DNA from 2 places in the Clostridium saccharobutylicum DSM 13864 genome. Region 1 is predicted to be linked to the other one. Evidence: a T-box and tRNA genes for the amino acid it is inferred to sense, from the RefSeq annotation. Region 1 holds a T-box; the other holds one or more tRNA genes.
What was found. The T-box of region 1 lies ahead of pheS (phenylalanine--tRNA ligase subunit alpha). A T-box ahead of a tRNA ligase gene usually reads a tRNA of that ligase, here a tRNA-Phe.
Positions count from the first base shown of each region.

Region 2: it has a tRNA-Phe gene. The T-box ahead of pheS (phenylalanine--tRNA ligase subunit alpha) is inferred to sense a tRNA for this amino acid. The anticodon was not compared.

Region 1 covers NC_022571.1:3,059,999-3,069,808, forward strand. Annotated here, with positions in the region: gene CLSA_RS13200 (hypothetical protein) at 54-338, opposite strand; gene pheT (phenylalanine--tRNA ligase subunit beta) at 546-2,924, opposite strand; gene pheS (phenylalanine--tRNA ligase subunit alpha) at 3,036-4,055, opposite strand; T-box leader at 4,192-4,416, opposite strand; gene CLSA_RS13215 (TrmH family RNA methyltransferase) at 4,560-5,342, opposite strand; gene rplT (50S ribosomal protein L20) at 5,422-5,781, opposite strand; gene rpmI (50S ribosomal protein L35) at 5,809-6,006, opposite strand; gene infC (translation initiation factor IF-3) at 6,027-6,548, opposite strand; gene ytxC (putative sporulation protein YtxC) at 6,707-7,618, opposite strand; gene CLSA_RS13240 (DUF6873 family GME fold protein) at 7,841-8,545, shown strand; gene CLSA_RS13245 (IS4 family transposase) at 8,859-9,810, opposite strand, start outside.
Region 2 covers NC_022571.1:4,871,688-4,881,497, forward strand. Annotated here, with positions in the region: gene CLSA_RS20865 (IS256 family transposase) at 1-629, opposite strand, end outside; gene CLSA_RS20870 (peptidylprolyl isomerase) at 884-1,630, opposite strand; gene CLSA_RS20875 (uracil-DNA glycosylase) at 1,998-2,675, shown strand; gene CLSA_RS20880 (DUF3785 domain-containing protein) at 2,819-3,229, shown strand; tRNA gene CLSA_RS20885 (tRNA-Phe) at 3,422-3,497, opposite strand; rRNA gene rrf (5S ribosomal RNA) at 3,504-3,620, opposite strand; gene CLSA_RS20895 (NAD-dependent protein deacylase) at 3,829-4,566, shown strand; gene CLSA_RS23530 (hypothetical protein) at 4,781-4,936, opposite strand; gene CLSA_RS20900 (hypothetical protein) at 5,263-5,706, shown strand; gene CLSA_RS20905 (competence/damage-inducible protein A) at 6,049-7,284, opposite strand; gene CLSA_RS20910 (ROK family protein) at 7,895-8,848, opposite strand; gene CLSA_RS20915 (hypothetical protein) at 8,951-9,187, opposite strand; gene CLSA_RS20920 (helix-turn-helix domain-containing protein) at 9,438-9,810, shown strand, end outside.

The DNA.
Region 1 (9,810 bases):
GTTAATTTTTTAAGAAAAATATTCTTTTTTTATAAATTAATTTAATTTTTAACCTATTCTCTAAACCTACTAGTCTTAAAATCATAAAAAACATTGATAAAAGTTAATGCAACAAAAATTATTATTAACCATAAAGGACCTTCAAGAGGAGACTGTATAGATCCTGCTGAAGCTTCAAATAAAAAATAAAAATATATAATATAGTTACTTAATAGTCCTATATTTATCCACATATGTTTTCTATTTTTTTCTTTAAAAAACTTTCTTACTAAATAAAGTGTATATATACTTTTCCAAATAACTATCATTGTAATCAATATTACTATAACCAAATCCAAAGCAAGTCACCCCTAAATTTATTTATTTCTTTATTCTATAATATTTTTATATAATAAAAAAATTCTTTAAATTTAAAAACTATTTCTAAACCAAAAGATGAGCATATTACTTATAAAAAGTAATTGCTCATCTTTCAAATTCTACTATTAATTTATATTCAAAAATAATAAATCAATTAATATTTAATTTTTATATTATTTCACATTCTAATCTCTTAATGTGGCTCCTAGCTTATATTCTAGAGATCTTAGTATTTTATCATGTACTTTATTAACTTCTTTATCTGTTAGTGTCTTATTTTCATCTCTATAACAAATAGCATAAGCTATACTCTTTTTACCATCTGGTATTTGCTTTCCTTTATATATATCAAACAGCTCAATCTTCTCAACTAAATTTCCACCAGCTTTTTTAATTGTTTCTTCAATTTCCTGAACTAGAACCAAGTCTTCCACTAATAAAGCAATATCTCTTGTTACTGCTGGGAATTTAGGTAATGGCTTATATTTCTTATCTGTATTTGCATTTTCATATAATACATCTAAATCTAATTGAGCTACAAAACATGGTACATCAATTCCATAATTTTCGCATACATCTAAATGAGCTTCTCCTAAAGTACCTGCTACAGTTTTACCTATAGTTATCTTAGCTGTTTTACCTGGATGGTAACTTACATTTTCGCTTTCTCTTTCATATTTAGCATTAAATATTCCAAGACCTTCTACTACATTTTCAACTACACCTTTAATATCTAAGTAATCACATTCACCATACATACCTATAGTTAATATATTCTTTTCTGTTGGAAGTTTTGTACTATCTTCATTTGGGATATATACTTTACCCATTTCAAATAATCTAACATAAGTATTATTTCTAGAATAATTTCTTCCTAAGCATTCCATCATTGAAGGTAATGTTGATGTTCTCATCACACTATAATCTTCACCTAATGGATTTTTAATTTTAACCACATTTCTAAGTTCACTGTCTTCTGGTAAATTAATTTTATCAAATACCTTTGGAGACACAAACGAGTAACTGATAGATTGATTTAAACCACTACCTGTTGCAAGCAATACAACTCTTTCATCTAAAAGTCTCTTTCTATATTTAGGTTCTCTTCCAGTTGAAACACTAAATATTGTTGTTGGTATAACATCATAACCATATATTCTTGCTACTTCTTCAGCTATATCTTCTCTTATTGCAATATCAACTCTAAAAGTTGAAGCTGTTACAACTAAATTATCTCCATCTATTTCTGTAAATAAATCAACACTATCTAAGCATCTTTTCATTTCTTCTTTAGAAATATGTGTTCCTAAAAATTTATTAATCCACTTTGAATCAACAACAACAGTTGCAGCTTCCTTTTTCTTATTATAAATATCTATTGTGCCTTCCATAACTTCTCCAGCACCTAATTCACATATTAAACTGCAAGCTCTGTCAATTGCTGTTTGTGTTAAGTTTGGATCTATATCTTTTTCAAATCTGCTTGAAGCTTCACTTCTTAAGTTTAATTTTTTAGAATTCACTCTGATATTAGTTCCATCAAAATTTGCACATTCAAAAATAACTTCTGCTGTGTCTTCTTTTATTTCTGAATTTAATCCACCCATTATTCCTGCTAATCCAATGATTTTGTCACTATCTTTAATACAAAGCATAGAATCATCTAATTCTCTTTCCGCGTCATCTAATGTAGTGAATTTTTCATTATTTTTAGCTCTTTCGACTACTATTATATTAGTAGCAATTTCCCTCTTATCATATGCATGCATTGGCTGGCCAATTTCAAGCATAACAAAGTTTGTAATATCAACTATATTATTAATAGGTCTTATTCCTGCTTCAAGAAGTCTTTCTTGCATCCAACCTGGTGATGGTTGAACTTTAACATTCTTAACTCCTCTTGCCATATACCTATTACAAAGTTCATCTTTTATTTCAACTTTTAATTCATCATTTATCTTTTTAGAACAAGCTGTTTTATATTCTAAATTTGGCATTTTATAAGTTGTTCTAAATGCTGCTGCTGTTTCTCTTGCCATACCAATCATACTTAAACAATCTGGTCTGTTAGATGTTATTTCAAAATCTAAAATAGCTTTGTTTAATTTTAAAAGTTCTTTAATTTCTACTCCAAGTTTAGTATCAGTAGGCAATATCATCAACCCATGTACTGGTTCATCTCCAGCAATTCCAAGTTCTTCTTCTGAGCAGAACATACCATTTGATACTATCCCTCTAAGTTTTCCTTTTTTTATTTTAGTTCCATCAGCTAATGTTGATCCATGAAGTGCAACTGGCACTACATCTTGTTCCTTCATATTTGTTGCTGCAGTAACTATTTGTATTGTTTCACTTCCAATATCAACTTGACATATACTTAATTTATCTGCATCTGGATGTTTTTCTATCTTTGTAATTTTTCCTGTAACTACCTTATCTATTGTATCTCCTTGAATTATTAATTCTTCAAGCTGAGATCCAGTTAAAGTTAATTTATCTCCTAATTCCTTAGGACTTACATTTATTTCAACATAATCTTGTAACCAACTATATGGTACTTTCATATTTTCTCCTCCTTAAATTGCTCGTTAGTTGCTAACCTTGAGCTAACATATACATGTAAACTCATTTTATTAGACACTAATTTTTAATAATATTTTCCTTAATAATACAAATTAAAATTGATTCAAGAATCTCATATCACTTTCATATAATAATCTTATATCATCTATACCGTACTTTAACATTACCATTCTATCAACACCAAATCCAAAAGCAAATCCACTATATACTTCTGGATCAATTCCACAATTTCTAAGGACATTTGGATGAACCATTCCACAACCTAAAAGTTCTATCCATCCGCTACCTTTACATACTCTACATCCTTCTCCTCCGCAGACAAAGCAAGTTGCATCCATTTCAGCAGATGGTTCTGTAAATGGGAAATGATGTGGTCTAAACTTAGTTTGAACCTTATCACCAAACATCTTCTTAGCGAATAACTCCAAAGTTCCTTTTAGATCCGCAAAAGTAACTCCTTTATCAATAACTAAGCCTTCCATTTGATAAAATATAGGTGAATGTGTCGCATCTACAGAATCTGATCTATAAACTTTTCCTGGCGAAATCATTTTTATTGGTGGTTCTTGCTTTTCCATAGTTCTAACTTGAATTGGTGAAGTTTGAGTTCTTAATAAAATATTATCATTAATATATAGTGTATCTTGCTCACTTCTTGCTGGATGATCCTTAGGAATGTTTAACGCTTCAAAATTATAATGATCAAGCTCTATTTCTGGACCTTCTTCAATTGTAAATCCCATTGAAACAAAGATATCTTCCATAGTTTGTAATGTTAAATCCAAAGGATGTCTTTTACCTATAACTTTTTTTCTTCCTGGAAGCGAAATATCTATAGTTTCACCAGCAAGCTTTTCAGCCTTTTCTTTATCTTTAATTTTCTTTATAGCACTATCTAACTTTTCTTCAACTATAGCTTTAGTCTCATTTACCAACTTACCGACCAAAGGTCTTTCTTCTGGAGATAGTCCTCCCATACCTCTTAATATTGTAGTAAGTTCTCCTTTTTTTCCTAAGAACTTAACTCTGATATCTTCTAATTCACTACTTTTTATAGCAGTTTCAATTTGCTTTAATGCAAGTTCTTGTAGTTCTTTAAGTTTCTCTTTCATAATTTGATCTCCTTTCAACAAACTCATTTCTGAATTTGAATTATCTTTTTAAATGAACAATTTAAATCCTAAAAGAATTTAACAATATGTAACTCTGTTCATAAATCAGTTTTTTGCATAAAAAAAACGCCCCTATGAAAGGGACGAAAAAATCCGCGTTACCACCCTAATTGGAGCTTTATCAAAAGCTACCCAACTCAATTAATATTAACGACTTTATGCCGCTAGCTACTACTATAAATTTTCACAGCTAGAACTCCTGAGTGAACTTCGATATCAATTTGCTTAAAAAGGCTTACAGTCCATGACCTTTTCTCCCTGGAAACCACATGATATGTACTCTCTCATTCACAGTTTTTAATTATTCACTTAACAAACCTAATTATACAAATAAATAAAAATAAATTCAATAGTTTATTTTTATATTTAGCATATTTTAGTATTATTAGCCACATAAAACGAAATAACAATTCTAAAATGCAATTATTATTTTTTGAATGTATCTTACAATCTATCTTGTCTAACCTTTTCATATATTATAACAGATGTAGCTATCGCTACATTTAATGATTCTGCATTACCTGGCATTGGTATTTTAACTTTTGTATCTGCAAGTTCTAAAACTTCATCACTTACACCATTTCCTTCATTTCCAACAGTTAAAATAACTTTTCCTCTTAAATCTTCTTCAAAAAAATCTTTATTAGTATCAAGAGAAGTCACAACTAAGTTAAAACCCTGTTCCTTTAAATTTTTAACCAAAGATAAATTTTCATCATCATAATGAATTGGAATATAAAACAATGACCCCATAGTAGATCTAATTGTCTTTTCATTATATATATCTACAGTTCCCTTAGTTAAAATTATCCCCTGAACTCCTGCTGCATGTGCAGTTCTTATTACAGTACCTAAATTTCCCGGATCTTGAAGTTTATCACAAAGCAAATAAAAACATCCTTCTTCTCTGAGCGGTTTTAAATCCATGCTTATAACAGCAACTATTCCTTGAGGTTTTTCTGTTGAAATAAGTTCTTTAAATAAAACATCACTCATTTCGTATATCTTTATATCTTCGTTTATATAATCCGATAAATATTCTTCAAGTTTTTCACCTGCATCTTTTGTAATGATTAGACAATCTATCTCAATCTTCGCTTTAAACGCTTCTTTAACTAATCTAAAGCCCTCAATTATATATTTATTGCTTTTATTTCTATTTTTTCTTTCTTTAAGTTTTTTTGTTTCCTTAAATAAGTTATTTTCTTTACTTTCAATATAAATCAAAGTTCAACACCTCAAACCTGCTTAACTAATTTATAATTTTTTATAAAAATAAAATGCGGACAAGTCCGCATTTTATGTATTAAGCGTTTATTGATTTTTTAGCAACTTCTACTAATTCAGCAAATGCTTTAGGATCATTTATAGCTATTTCAGATAACATCTTTCTGTTGATGTCGATTCCAGCTAATTTGATTCCATTCATGAATTTTGAATATGAAAGATTGTTGATTCTTGTAGCAGCGTTAATTCTTGCGATCCAAACACTTCTGTAATCTCTCTTCTTATTCTTTCTTCCAACATAAGCATTTCTTAATGCTCTTATTACTGATTCGTTAGCTGTTTTAAATAACTTACTTTTTCCACCGTAGTATCCTTTTGCAAGTTTTAAAACTTTTTTATGATTTTTACGAGAATTCTTTGCTCTCTTTACTCTTGCCATTACTTAAACCTCCTGTACCACTCTATATTATAGGTATGGTAATAATTTCTTCATTACTTTTTCTTGTGTCTTTGATACGTATCCAGCTTTTCTAAGATTTCTCTTAGTCTTTGAGCTCTTCTTAGTTAAGATATGGCTCTTAAACGCTTTAGATCTTTTAAGCTTTCCTGTACCTGTCTTTCTAAATCTCTTTGCTGCACCTCTATGACTCTTCATTTTTGGCATGATAAAATCCTCCTCTCAAGTTATGCCTTTTTAGGCCCTAAAACCATTGTCATGTTTCTACCTTCTCTTTTAGCTCTTTTTTCTATAAGGCAAACATCTTCTAATTTAGCTGCAAAATTATCAAGAATTCTTTGGCCAATATGACCTAATTCCATTTCTCTACCTCTAAATCTAACAGTGATTTTAACTTTATCTCCATCTAATAGGAACTTTCTTGCATTTTTTGCTTTTATGTCAATATCATGTTCCTCAATAGTTAGACTAACTCTTACTTCTTTAATACTTACTATTTTTTGCTTTTTCTTAGCTTCTTTTTCTTTTTTAGATTGCTCATATACATACTTACCAAAGTCCATAATCTTACAAACTGGTGGTTTTGCATTAGGAGAAATCATAACTAAATCTAAGTCGCTTTCTTCTGCAAGTCTTCTTGCTTCATTTGATGAAATAACACCTAGTTGCTCTCCATCTTTTCCAACTACTCTAAGTTCTTTTTCTCTTATTTCTTCATTAATAGAATAATCTTTACTAATATTTTTCACCTCCGAAAAACTCTATACATAATAAAAAGACGGCCTTAAAGCCGTCTCATATTATCAATACTTAATGCATAGATATCCACATAACCCATACTAGTAGTATTCAACACTGCAGGGTGAGAAACGGCTGTTTCTTCTTAACAAAAGTTAGTATATCATCATTATGGATATATGTCAACATTTTTAGTCACATTTTTATTTAATTCACATTTAATATATTTAGAAACATATGTCACCCTATTTCCAAAGACATTTTCTATAGTATCCAAAAACTCTTTATTATTGCAATTTTCTTTATCATAAATCACTATATTTTTAGGTGCACTTGTTATAAGTCCACTTATCAATATATCCTCAATATTTATTTCTAAATTATTTTGTTCACCTGTAAGATCTCTCAAAAAATCTTTGTACAAATCTTTTCCTTCTTCATCTTTTACAATATAATTATTTCCTTCTTCTATTATTATATTAATTCTTTCTATTTTACACTCTTGTATGTCAACAAAATATTTTAAAAGCCTTACAAATTCTTTATATTCTTTTTCAACCATATATCCTTCTACTACTTTATCTATAATTTTCTCTATATCTTCTCTAAGTTTTCTCATTCTAAAAGTTATAAAACCATTAATATTAAGCTCTTGTTTTTCACTTATACATTCTCTAATTTTTTCTATAATAGAATTTATTCTATTTAAACAATATATTGAATCTTCACTTTTAACCATTTCTTCGCATTTTAACACTTTTACTATTTCATCTTCTACTTCTAATATTTCGCTTTGTTTTAAGAAAAAATAATTATCAGTTAAAAATTCAAGCATTTCTTTTTGTCTATAATTATCAATAACTATTCTATATAAAATATTACTAACATATAAGTTAATAATCTCTTTTATTTTTTCATCACAACAATTTTCTTCACACATAATCTTAATTATATGAGTTTTTCCTTCTATACTTTCAACTAATCCTATCAATATGTTTTTTTTCTTTAGTAATTCTCTTAGCTCTTGTAAGTCATGAGCAAAAGTCAAATCATCATTATAAGCTAATTTTAAAATAAGCATGGATTTCACTCCCTTCTTAATATTAGTATGTATGAAAATTTTATTGATATACGGATTTTATATTTTATTTTAATAAAACCATTTTAAAATAAAATAATTTACTTTTCTAAACTTTCAATTAAAAACTGTGTAATTGACATCCCAGAATTTTAGGTTCAAAATAAATACCAGTTATGATCTAAATCAAAATTTTATAATTCATATTTTAAAGGAGAAATTATTATGCATTGTTTTGTTGATTATAGAATTAGCTCAGAAGAATTAGATGCTCTTTTACAATTAAAATTGAATCCAATATTGGTTCCAAAATGCCCTAAAGTTTATGAAGCAATTGATGGTCATCCTGATATTCAACTAAATATTCTTAAAAATAATTCTAAAAATAAAATTATTATTCAAAAAGATATTCCAAATTGTTTTAAAAAGATTCTTGAAGCAAACTCCATAAATTATATTGTTTCAAAATCATCATTGTCCAATACATATCCTTATGACATTATTTTAAATTCATTAATATTAGATAACCATTTTATTCACAACTTGAAGTATACTGATGAAAATCTCCTTAAATCTCAAAGTTTAAAAGTACATATTAATGTTCCTCAAGGATATACAAAATGTTCTATACTACCAATAAGAGAAAATGCTTTAATAACAAGTGATAAAGGAATTTTTAATATTTTAAAAAATTATAATTTTGATATTCTTTTGCTTCCACCTGGAGATATATTGCTGCCAAGTTTAAACTATGGTTTTATAGGTGGTGTTGGCGGCATGATTTCTAATAACGAAATGGCTTTCTTTGGTAATCTAGATTATTATAAATGGGGAAATGAAATAAAAGATTTTCTATTTAAATACGATGTTGCTCCAGTTTATCTAAGAAATGGCAAGTTAATCGATAGAGGTAGCTTACTTATCCTTTAATCACACCCACTATATCATATGATTTCTATATTTTTATGTTACTTTTCCATAAAATTAATCTTTGAGTATATTTAGAGTTATGTGGTAACTTACCGAAAGAAAGGAAACTATTTTACTTGGTTGCTAGATAATTTTGCTATAGCAAACAAAACTCGGCTCACATACGTTCGCTCAATGTCGTCAACTTAGTAAAATAGTAATGAAAAAATTACTACAAATTTCGAATAGCGTATGCTATATTTCTTAAAAAATGGTATAATTAATAAACCTACTGGCAAAAGTAGAATTTTGGAAATATTTAGTTTTTACAAACTTATATGCAAGATTTCCTTTGAGAATGATGCTTTTTCCTTGGGTGCTTGTTTTTTCGCTCACAATTACGGTTTGGACGTATTTGTGAGCGTATTTTTTTAGCTTTTTCTAATATATGTTCTAATATTCTTTTTCCTGAAATAGGCTTTACCATCATAACTATTATCTTCTTCAAAACGTCACATAATATAAAATTTCTATTTGCTTGATATTCTGATTTTAAATTTTTATCTTTATTTTTATTTGCTATTGCAGCGTCGGCATCTTTCTTTATAAGTGCTGCAACCATAGATATATAAATAGATGCATAAAAATCTTGTTCAATTGCAATTGGCTTAGTTCCAGAAAATTCTTCTATTTCAATACTACTTTTAAGTTCTTTATATTTGCATTCAACTCCCCATCTAAGAAAATACAATTCTTTAAATTGATTAGGAGTAATAATTTCATCAAATATATTAGTTACTAATATTTCTGTGGTGTCAGCAGAAAGTTTTATTTTTATAACTCTTACTTTTTTCAATTCTCCTTTTGATTTATATTCAAAAATACAATCTTCAGAAGAAATAGATTGTATTATCTTAAATGAAGATGATATTCTCATTAAGAAAAATAAATTTCTATCGTTTAAATAATCAAACATATCATAAGAAGGATAGCCCCTATCAAAAATTACAATGCTATTATTGAGTAATTTTTCATTATTAAGTGTATTTATATGTTGTTTGGCCATTTCTCTTTCGCTAGTTCTAAATTTAGTTACAGACGCATCAATTATTATATCATTTAATACATCATATAAGGCTGACGCCGACGCAATAGCAGTTTGTACTTTATTTTGATTTTTACTTAATCCAAAATATTCACCACATTCAATTGTATCAGGAACTTGCAAAGAGGTTCCATCGACAGCAAGAACATTAAATCCATTCCACTTTTTTAAATTGTTTGTT
Region 2 (9,810 bases), 1.8 Mb from region 1:
CAACTTCCTAAAATTTCTTTGTATCCTTGCATGTTGTATCCTAAGCATATATAAACAGCTTTATTCATAATCTTTCCATTGCTTCGCACCTTGAAATACATAGCATCCAAATACACTATTGGATAAACTTTATCTAGTGATCTATTTTGCCACTCAACAGCACTTTCCATAACTTTATCTGTAATTCTAGATACCATAGAAGGTGATATTGTTATTCCATATAAGTCCTCTATTTCTGCTTGAATATCACTTGTGGTCATTCCTTTTGCGTAAAGAGAAATCACCTTTTTATCTAATTCTGTACACACAGTTTCGTATTTCTTTATAATTTGTGGCTCAAATTCAGCATTCCTATCTCTTGGTACGTCTAAATCGACGTCACCGAAGGAACTTCTAAGATTTTTGGTACTATATCCATTTCGATAATTCTTTTTTGTAGAATCATTAGTTTCTGCTCTTTGATATTTATTTCTTCCAAGGTGTTCTTCCATTTCACCTTCTAAAATATTTTCTAACACATCTTTAACTAATCTTTGAATTAAACCATTTTTACCCATGACATCATCGATAGTCTTACATTTCTTTACCTCAGCTTTGTAATCAAAGTCATCATCAATTGGTTTTGACATACATATTCCTCCTTTATTCTTTATGTATATTATTCCAAAACTACCAACTGATTATGTAAAAAAACAGTAGATAGTTTTGTTTTTTACACAAAACTATCTACTGTCCCGCATTATGCTAATTATAAAACCTCAGTATGGTAATTTAAACACTTAACTTTATGTTTTTTTACCTACTGAGGTTTATATTAAATATTAATATGTTTTTAAACTTTTGATTTTAAACATAATTTTAAAATAACACTTTATTTTAAGTACTATTTTCTGTCTACTCCATATTTAGCTTCTAATTCTTTTAATATTTGGTCATATTTTTTATGTTGATTTTGTTGCATTAATTGATTTAAAACCATATCTTTCACTTCATCAAAACTCTTAACTGATGCTTCATTCTTTTCATCTACTACTATTAAGTGATATCCAAATTGAGTTTTAACTGGTTCACTTACTACACCTATTTCTAAGTTAAAAGCAGCTTCTTCAAATTCTGGCACCATCATTCCTCTTGAGAATGATCCTAAGTTCCCACCTTGTTCTTTTGATGGACAAGTAGAATACTTTTTAGCAGCTTCTTCAAATGATAATTCCTTACTTGCAATTTCTTGTTTTGCCTTTTTAGCGTCTTCTTCTGTTGCTACTAATATATGTTTAGCTGAAACTGTTGCTGGTTGACTAAAAGCTTCTTTATTATCTTCATAATATTTTTTAACTTCTTCATCAGTAACAGTTAAATCACCTAAAACTTTATTTATTGCCATTGAAGTTATAACTTCTTTTGATATGCTTTCAATTGCGTCCTTGTATTCTTGAGTTTTGTCTAATTCTATTTCTTTTCCAAACTTATTCATCAATTCAAATGAAATTAATTGTTCAATTAATTGTTTCTTTCCTTGTTCTGTTTGAAATGCTGCTCTTCTATCTTCAGGGTATCTAGAAATTATTGCATTTAAATCTTTTTCTGTTATTTCGTTTCCAGCAGCTACTGCTAATATTTTATTTTCCATGTAAATTCTCCTTTTTAATATAAATTTTTATATACCTTTACATTTTAACAGTATATATGATTACTAACAATAAATATCATAAATTAATTTCTAAGTTAAGAGAAATTAAGAAATAAAATCTAAAAATTATATTTTATTTCTTATTAGTTAGGGGCATGAAAATAAATAACAAGTCCAAAACTGCCATGACTATTTTTCATCAAACAAGCAAGTGAAGTGCCATTATAGTGGGCGTATTATGGCATTTTACCGACGCAGAATGGTGAAAAATATAGTGGTAGATGAACTTATTATTTTTTTGATTGTGCCTTAACTTGCCTAATACATATTATTGTCATAAAATGTTATAATAATCTTGGGTGATATTATGTCTGAAATACTAAAAAATGATTGGAAAAATTATTTAGATTCCGAATTTAAAAAAGATTACTATATTAAATTGAAAAAATTCCTTGTAAATGAATATAATTCAAAAGTCATATATCCAAATATGTATGATCTTTTTAATGCCCTACACTTTACTCCTTATTCTAAAGTAAAAATAGTTATATTAGGTCAAGATCCATATCATGGTCCTAATCAGGCACATGGATTAAGTTTTTCTGTTAATCCTGGAGTGAAAACACCTCCATCATTAATAAATATTTATAAAGAACTTCATACTGATTTAGGATGTTATATTCCTAATAATGGCTATCTAAAAAAATGGGCTGATCAAGGTGTTCTTTTGTTAAATACAGTTCTAACAGTAAGAGCTGGCGAAGCCAATTCTCATAGAAATAAAGGTTGGGAAGAATTCACTACAAAAGTCATACAAATATTAAATGATAAGGAAACACCTATAGTATTTATACTTTGGGGAAACAATGCTATTTCAAAAGAAAAATTAATAACTAATCCAAAGCATCTTATTATAAAATCAGTTCATCCTAGTCCATTATCTGCTTCAAGAGGTTTTTTTGGCAGTAAACCATTTTCAAAAACAAATGATTTTTTAATTAAAACTAATCAAACACCAATAGATTGGCAGATTGAAAACATCTAAAAACTATTGTATTAAATTTATTTACAAAATATATTAAATTCTAAACTTATATTATTACTAAATAATATAAGCTAAACCTCTTAGATCTTTGTTAGGATTTAGTATATAATATTCGCAGAAATTTCAAATTTAGGGGGATGTTTATGAATTATACATTTATACATGAAAATAAAGAATATGTTTTAAGCAATGATAATTGTGAAGGATTATTCTTCGAAGACGAAAACGAAATCACTGGATTATCTTTCGATATTATTTTAGAAGCTTTAAATAATAGTAATGATGTAAACTTTTCTAATGAATACTATGTTGGAAAGTGTCAATGTGGAGAACAGGAGAAAATTAATAAATCTTATCGTTATTTAGAATATCATTTTTACATTTACACAAAAAATAATACATATGTAATAAATACAATTTCTAAAGAATATGAAAATACATCGTTTAATAAATTATTTAACTTAGGTAAAGTAGATGATAGTTATATTATTAATGTAACTGTATGTCCTATTTGTGGCTTATACGCAATAGAAGTATCACAATGTACAGTTTAATGTAATGCACATGAAAGAAAATAACAAGTATAAAAATTAATATTTCGTAAAAATCATTTTTAAGAAAAAAAATAGCGCATATACTTACTAATTGAAAATATAATAGTACGTATATGCGTTCTTTTAATTTATTATAAAATTTTTCATACTTTTCTAAACATAAAAAAAGCACTAATATATATTAGTGCTTTATGGTGGCTCGAACTGGAATCGAACCAGTGACACGAGGATTTTCAGTCCTCTGCTCTACCGACTGAGCTATCGAGCCGTAATTACCTGGCGACGTCTTACTCTTCCACACAGTCTCCCGTGCAGTACCATCAGCGCTGTAGACCTTAACTGTCCTGTTCGGAATGGAAAGGAGTGTTACCTCTACGCCGTCATCACCAGATCACAAGTAGTATTATATCGACATATTCAAACTATGTCAACACTTTTCTTAAACTTTTTTTCATTTAATTGCTTTTTTTGCATAAAAACTATAATTTATATTCAATATAAATCATGTGCAAGACGTTAATTGATGTAAAAGTCTTTTGTTTTTAACATTACATTGTGCAATAATTAAAATAAATTATTATAATAGTGGAGATGATTTTATGAATACTGAAACAGAAAAACTAACTCAAATCCTAAAAGAAAGTAATAATATTGTTTTCTTCGGAGGAGCTGGAGTATCGACTGCCTCAAAAATCCCGGATTTTAGAAGTTCTAATGGTTTATTTAGTCAAAAGCTTAATGCAACATTTACACCAGAGCAATTAGTATCTCATACTTTTTATATGAGATATCCAGAAGAATTTTTTCAATTCTATAAAGATAAACTTATATACCCAAACGCAAAACCTAATAACGCACATATTGCATTAGCTAAACTTGAACAACTGGGGAAACTAAAAGCTATTGTTACACAAAATATAGATGGGTTACATCAAATGGCTGGCTCCAAAAATGTCTTTGAATTACATGGTTCAGTTCATAGAAACCATTGTACTAAATGTCACGCTTTCTACGATGCCGAGTTTATTTTAAAAGCTAAAGGTGTTCCTATTTGCTCTAAATGTGGAGGACGAGTTAAACCTGATGTAGTTCTTTATGAGGAAGGATTAGATGAAGATGTTATAAATGGAGCAATTGGTGCCATTTCTAAAGCTGATACACTTATTATAGGTGGTACTTCATTAGTTGTTTATCCTGCTGCAGGACTTATTAATTACTTTAATGGTAAAAATCTAGTACTTATAAATAAAAGTACTACTTCTGCTGACAATAAAGCTAATTTAGTTATTAATGATAATATTGACAAGGTACTTTTTAAAGCAATTGATGATATGTAAAAAAGAGAGCAAATCATATTAGGCACATAAAAGAAAATAATAGCCCAAAACATGATGCATATTTTGCATCAGATAAGAGACATTTTCAACTCATAGATGGCTATCAACTGAAATTACCTACGCAGTATTACACAAAATAAGCTGGCATAGTAATCTATTATTTTCTTAATTGTGCCTTAAATAATGATTTAATAACTATATTAATAATATTTTTCTAATATAATTCTTCATGTCTTCTTTCTAAATTAAATACATTAGATTCAGTAATTCCTAAATCTTCACAAGCTTGTTGTAAACTACATCCCCTTTCATCCATATACTTTGCTACATGCCAATCAAAATCAATTTGTGAACGTCTATTAGATTCCATATATACATCCTCCTAAATTCTATGATTTTAATAATTAGTATTTACAGTAACTTAACTTTCTACTCACTAAATTTGATTTTACATTATAGTAATATTTTCACTATAAGGAAACATTAATTTTAAGTATGTATATAAGTTCTAAAAAAATATTGTTCATCAAACCTAAACTTCTACTTTTATAAATATTCAATTAGTAATCTTACTAATTAGAACTTATATATTATTAAATAAGATTAATAAATTTACTTATCATTATATTTGTTATGGTCTTTTTTACAAGTTAACTAAATATAATTAATATTGATATTACTTCTAGGAGCATCCATATGAGCATTTTATTTTTTTTAATCTTCATTTTAATTATAGCTGGTATCATATTCTTTTTATTTGTTAGATATGATCAAAAAATTTCTTCACTTCATAGGGATAATATATTGTTAAAAAAACAATTATCAAAATTAAAAGAGCAATTAAAACTTGTAGATAATTCAAAAGAGAATTTCACTATGCAATTTCTTAATGTTGATAATCAATATGGCTTAATCCCAAAAGGAACACTTGTACATCTTTCTCCATATGATAACTCAAACATTTTGCAAAGTATAACAATTGCAATGGAAGTTGGAATTCTTGAAAAAGCGCTTGTTAACAACATTACATGGTATTATGTAGCACTCCCAGTTGATACTAATGTTAACGCAAGAGGATGGGTTGTAGAATCATCCTTTTCCACATTTTCTTCTTCACCTACAAAGATTATTTCTAACTAAGACACAATCAAAAATCTATATATTTTTTAATTGTTATGTATAAATAAATTATAAATGGTAAGAATTTATAATGAAGTATTTAACTTCAATATTTAATCGCCTCTCCCCCATTTTTATTTATATATAATTAAAAATTGCCATAACTGATATAAGCAGTTATGGCAATTTCGTTTTATTCACATGAAATAAAATAATAAACCAAAAATGCAACATATACTTTGTATCCGACAATGTTAAACTTTCAGCTTATATAAAACTTATCCACTGAAAGCATTGTTAACGTAGCATTATTAGAAATAAACAAGCATACTGGTATATTAGTTCTTTATTCTATCTAATATATTATTTTTTTATCAAATTTCTTCTAAGCATATCTAATCCAGTAATTGTTGCTTGAAGTCTTACTCTACTTCTATTTCCATTAAACATACATTTTTGAACTTCAACTTTCCCTTTTACATATATACCTACATAAACTAATCCAACAGGCTTTTCTTTTGTTCCACCGCCTGGTCCTGCAATCCCTGTTGTCACAATACTAACATCAGTGCCAGCTGTCTTTGCAATACCAATTGCCATTTCCATTGCTGTTTCCTCACTTACCGCACCATATTTATCTAAAGTTTCATTCTTAACACCTAATCTCTTATGTTTCGCTTCATTAGAATATGTTACTGCACCTTCTAACAGTACTTCTGATATTCCTGGATAATTTATAAGAGTACTTGCTATCATCCCCCCTGTACAAGACTCTGCTGTAGATATTGTAAGCTTTTTTTCTATTAATAATTTAGCGACAACCTCTTCTAAATCAATATCTTCTATTGCATATACATTATCACCAAGTCTCTTCTTAATTTCTTCTTCTATAGGAATTATTAATTTTACTGCCTCCTCTTCAGTTCTAGCCTTGGCTGTCACACGAACTATAACACCAACTTCTTTTGCATAAGGGGCAATAGTTGGATTAATCTGACTTTCCATTAAATCCTTTAGTTCTTCTGCTATAGTGCTTTCCCCAACCCCTAATATTTTTATCATTTTTGAAACTAATACTGAATCAGACTTCTTTTGAAAATATGGTCTTACTGCTTCCTCAAACATTGGCTTCATTTCCTTTGGAGGACCAGGTAAAATAATCATTGTTTTATTATTTTCTTCTATAATAACACCTGGTGCTGTTCCATTGTTATTTTTAATTACAATACAACCTTCTGGAATTAATCCTTGTTTTAAATTATTTTCTGGCATTCTTTTTTGTCTAAATTCAAAATATTCTTTTATTCTCTTAATCGAGTTTTCATGTGGAATCAATTTTTTATTGAAATATTTTGCTGCAACTTCCTTGGTTAAATCATCTTCTGTAGGTCCAAGACCACCTGTTGTTATAACAATATCACTTCTACTATAAGCCTCATCAAAAGCATGAATAATTCTTTTTTCATTATCGCCTACAACCTGTTGATAATGCATGTCTATTCCTAAAGATGCCATCTCTTGTCCTAAATACTGTGCATTAGAATTGACTATATCACCTAATAAAATTTCTGTTCCTATAGCTATTATTTCCGCTTTCATTCTATTACCTTCTTTATTCTATATTTGTAATTAAGGCTGACATAAAATAATAAACCAACGATGTGGCATATATTTTATGCAATACAAGGAGACATTTTCAGCTAATAGTTAACTATTAACTGAAAATGCCACACAGTATGACACAAAATAAGTTAGCATACAAATCTATTATTTTTTGATTTTTCCTTAATACATATAATAATCTTAAATAACACTTAACTATTATTTTCTTAATAACCATGATATTTGTACACTTTAAATTTTATATAACTCTATATAATATGCAAAACCTATCCAATAATAAATATTGAATAGGTTTTATATATTAATGTATTTCTTTTTTTTATAATATGCTATCTCTAAAATTAATTAGAGATAGCTTATATAAAAAATTTTTTCATCTCAATTACTTCTAAACAAATACTTAACTTATGAAATAATAAAACTTGTTTAAGCATCTGCAGAAATAAGATTAATAATATGTATGAGAAGAAAAAATTCAGTGCAAGTAGAGCCTTCATAATTCTAATTTATGTATACTCTTTCTTATTTATTCATACATATCAAAAATTTTATATATTAAATTATCATAATTTTTATTATGACACTATTATTTATCTTGTGATTCAAGTATTGCTAACGCTACTGCTCCAATAACACCTGCATCTGTACCTAATCCTGCTGGTACGATCTTAACTGATTCAGCCATAGATTTAAAGCATCTTTTATCTACAACTTTTCTTACTGTATCAAAAACTATTTCTCCAGCCTTTGATACTCCGCCTCCAATTATTATAACTTCAGGATCAAATATGGATACTGCATTAGCAATAGCTATTCCTAGGTAATTTAATGCATTATCAATTATATCCTTACAAACTGGATCTCCTGCTGCTGCTTCTGTAAATACTTCATATGAAGTTACTTTTTCATATTTTCTTAATGAAGTTTCAACCTTGCTTGCAATAGCTTCTTGTCCTCTTTTAGCTATTGCTGTTCCTGATGATGTTGCTTCTACACAACCAATATTTCCACAGTTACATCTTGGACCATCTGGTGCTACTGTCATATGTCCAATTTCTAATGCATTAGAAGTATGTCCCCTGTAAATCTTTCCATCTAAGACAGCTCCACCGCCTACTCCTGTACTTACAGTAAAGAATACTACATGCTTAGTACCTCTTCCAGCTCCAAACATATATTCACCAATTGCTGCAACGTTTGCATCATTATCTAGATATACAGGTACTCCAAATTTTTTATTTAATGGTTCAACTAAATTAAAATTATTAAATGGAAGGTTTGGTGTATGAATAATCACTCCCTTTTCAGCGTCTAAAGGTCCTGGTGATCCTATTCCTATTGCCTTTACTTCATCATAAGTTGCTGAACCATCTTTAATTACTTTTTCAACTGATTCAATTATTCTATTTAATACAGGAATTTCTCCTTCGTTTGCTTTTGTTGGTACTGTTGTTTGGCTGATTACTTCTCCATTTAAATCAGATAATGCAGTACTTATTTTAGTACCTCCTAAATCTACTCCCACAACATATTTTTGCATAATATACTCTCCTTTTTTCAGTTCATTTCCAAATTAAAACACTCAATTATACTAAACATTATACTATATTATGTTATGATTAGAAAACCTGTATTTAAAATATTATTTATTCTTATTCGCATTTATGTAATAATTGCCAAAATCATCATATTGAGCACACTTAATAATGAATTTATTATCCTCAAGCATTGAATTAATTACATCTATATCCTGTTTATTATTTTTATTAATTTTAATTATAAAATTATCATCTTTATCTATTATATTTAAATAATCAAATATATTGCTATAATCACTTAATTCTATGTTGCCACTAATATCCATACTATAATCTGACATTAGCACATCCTCCTCATTGTAATACAATTTTTTCGATTTCTATACTAGAATAGTATTCCTTTTTTTGAAGCACTTTATCCTAAATTAAATCTATGTAAAATTTTACTTATATGTATATAAAAACAACTTGAAAATCAATTTATAATTTTTATTAGAAAATAAAAAATGGTAGAAGTAAGCTAATTGATATGCTCCCTTTATAGTAGACAGTTAAAATAATAAAACTGTTTCTATAAAGGGGGTGTTTTTTATGGGCAGAAAAGAAAAAGTTTCTATTGAAGAAAAGCTAAGAGCTATTAAATCTTACCTATCAGGTGAAAAAAGTGCTGCACAAATATGTTCTGATTTTAGCATCCATAATCAATCATTTAGGAATTGGATTCGTAAGTATAATATGAATGGTGAAAACGGATTAGTTGTTACTCATAAAAATAAAATTTATTCAGAAGAAATCAAATATATGGCAATTCATGATTATCTTGATGGCAACGGTTCATTGGAAAATATATGCACTAAATATGAAATTCCATCAATTTATAGTCTCCAACAATGGATTAAGAAGTATAATAGTCATAAGATATTTAAATCTCACAATAAGCAAGGGGATAGAATTATGACTAATG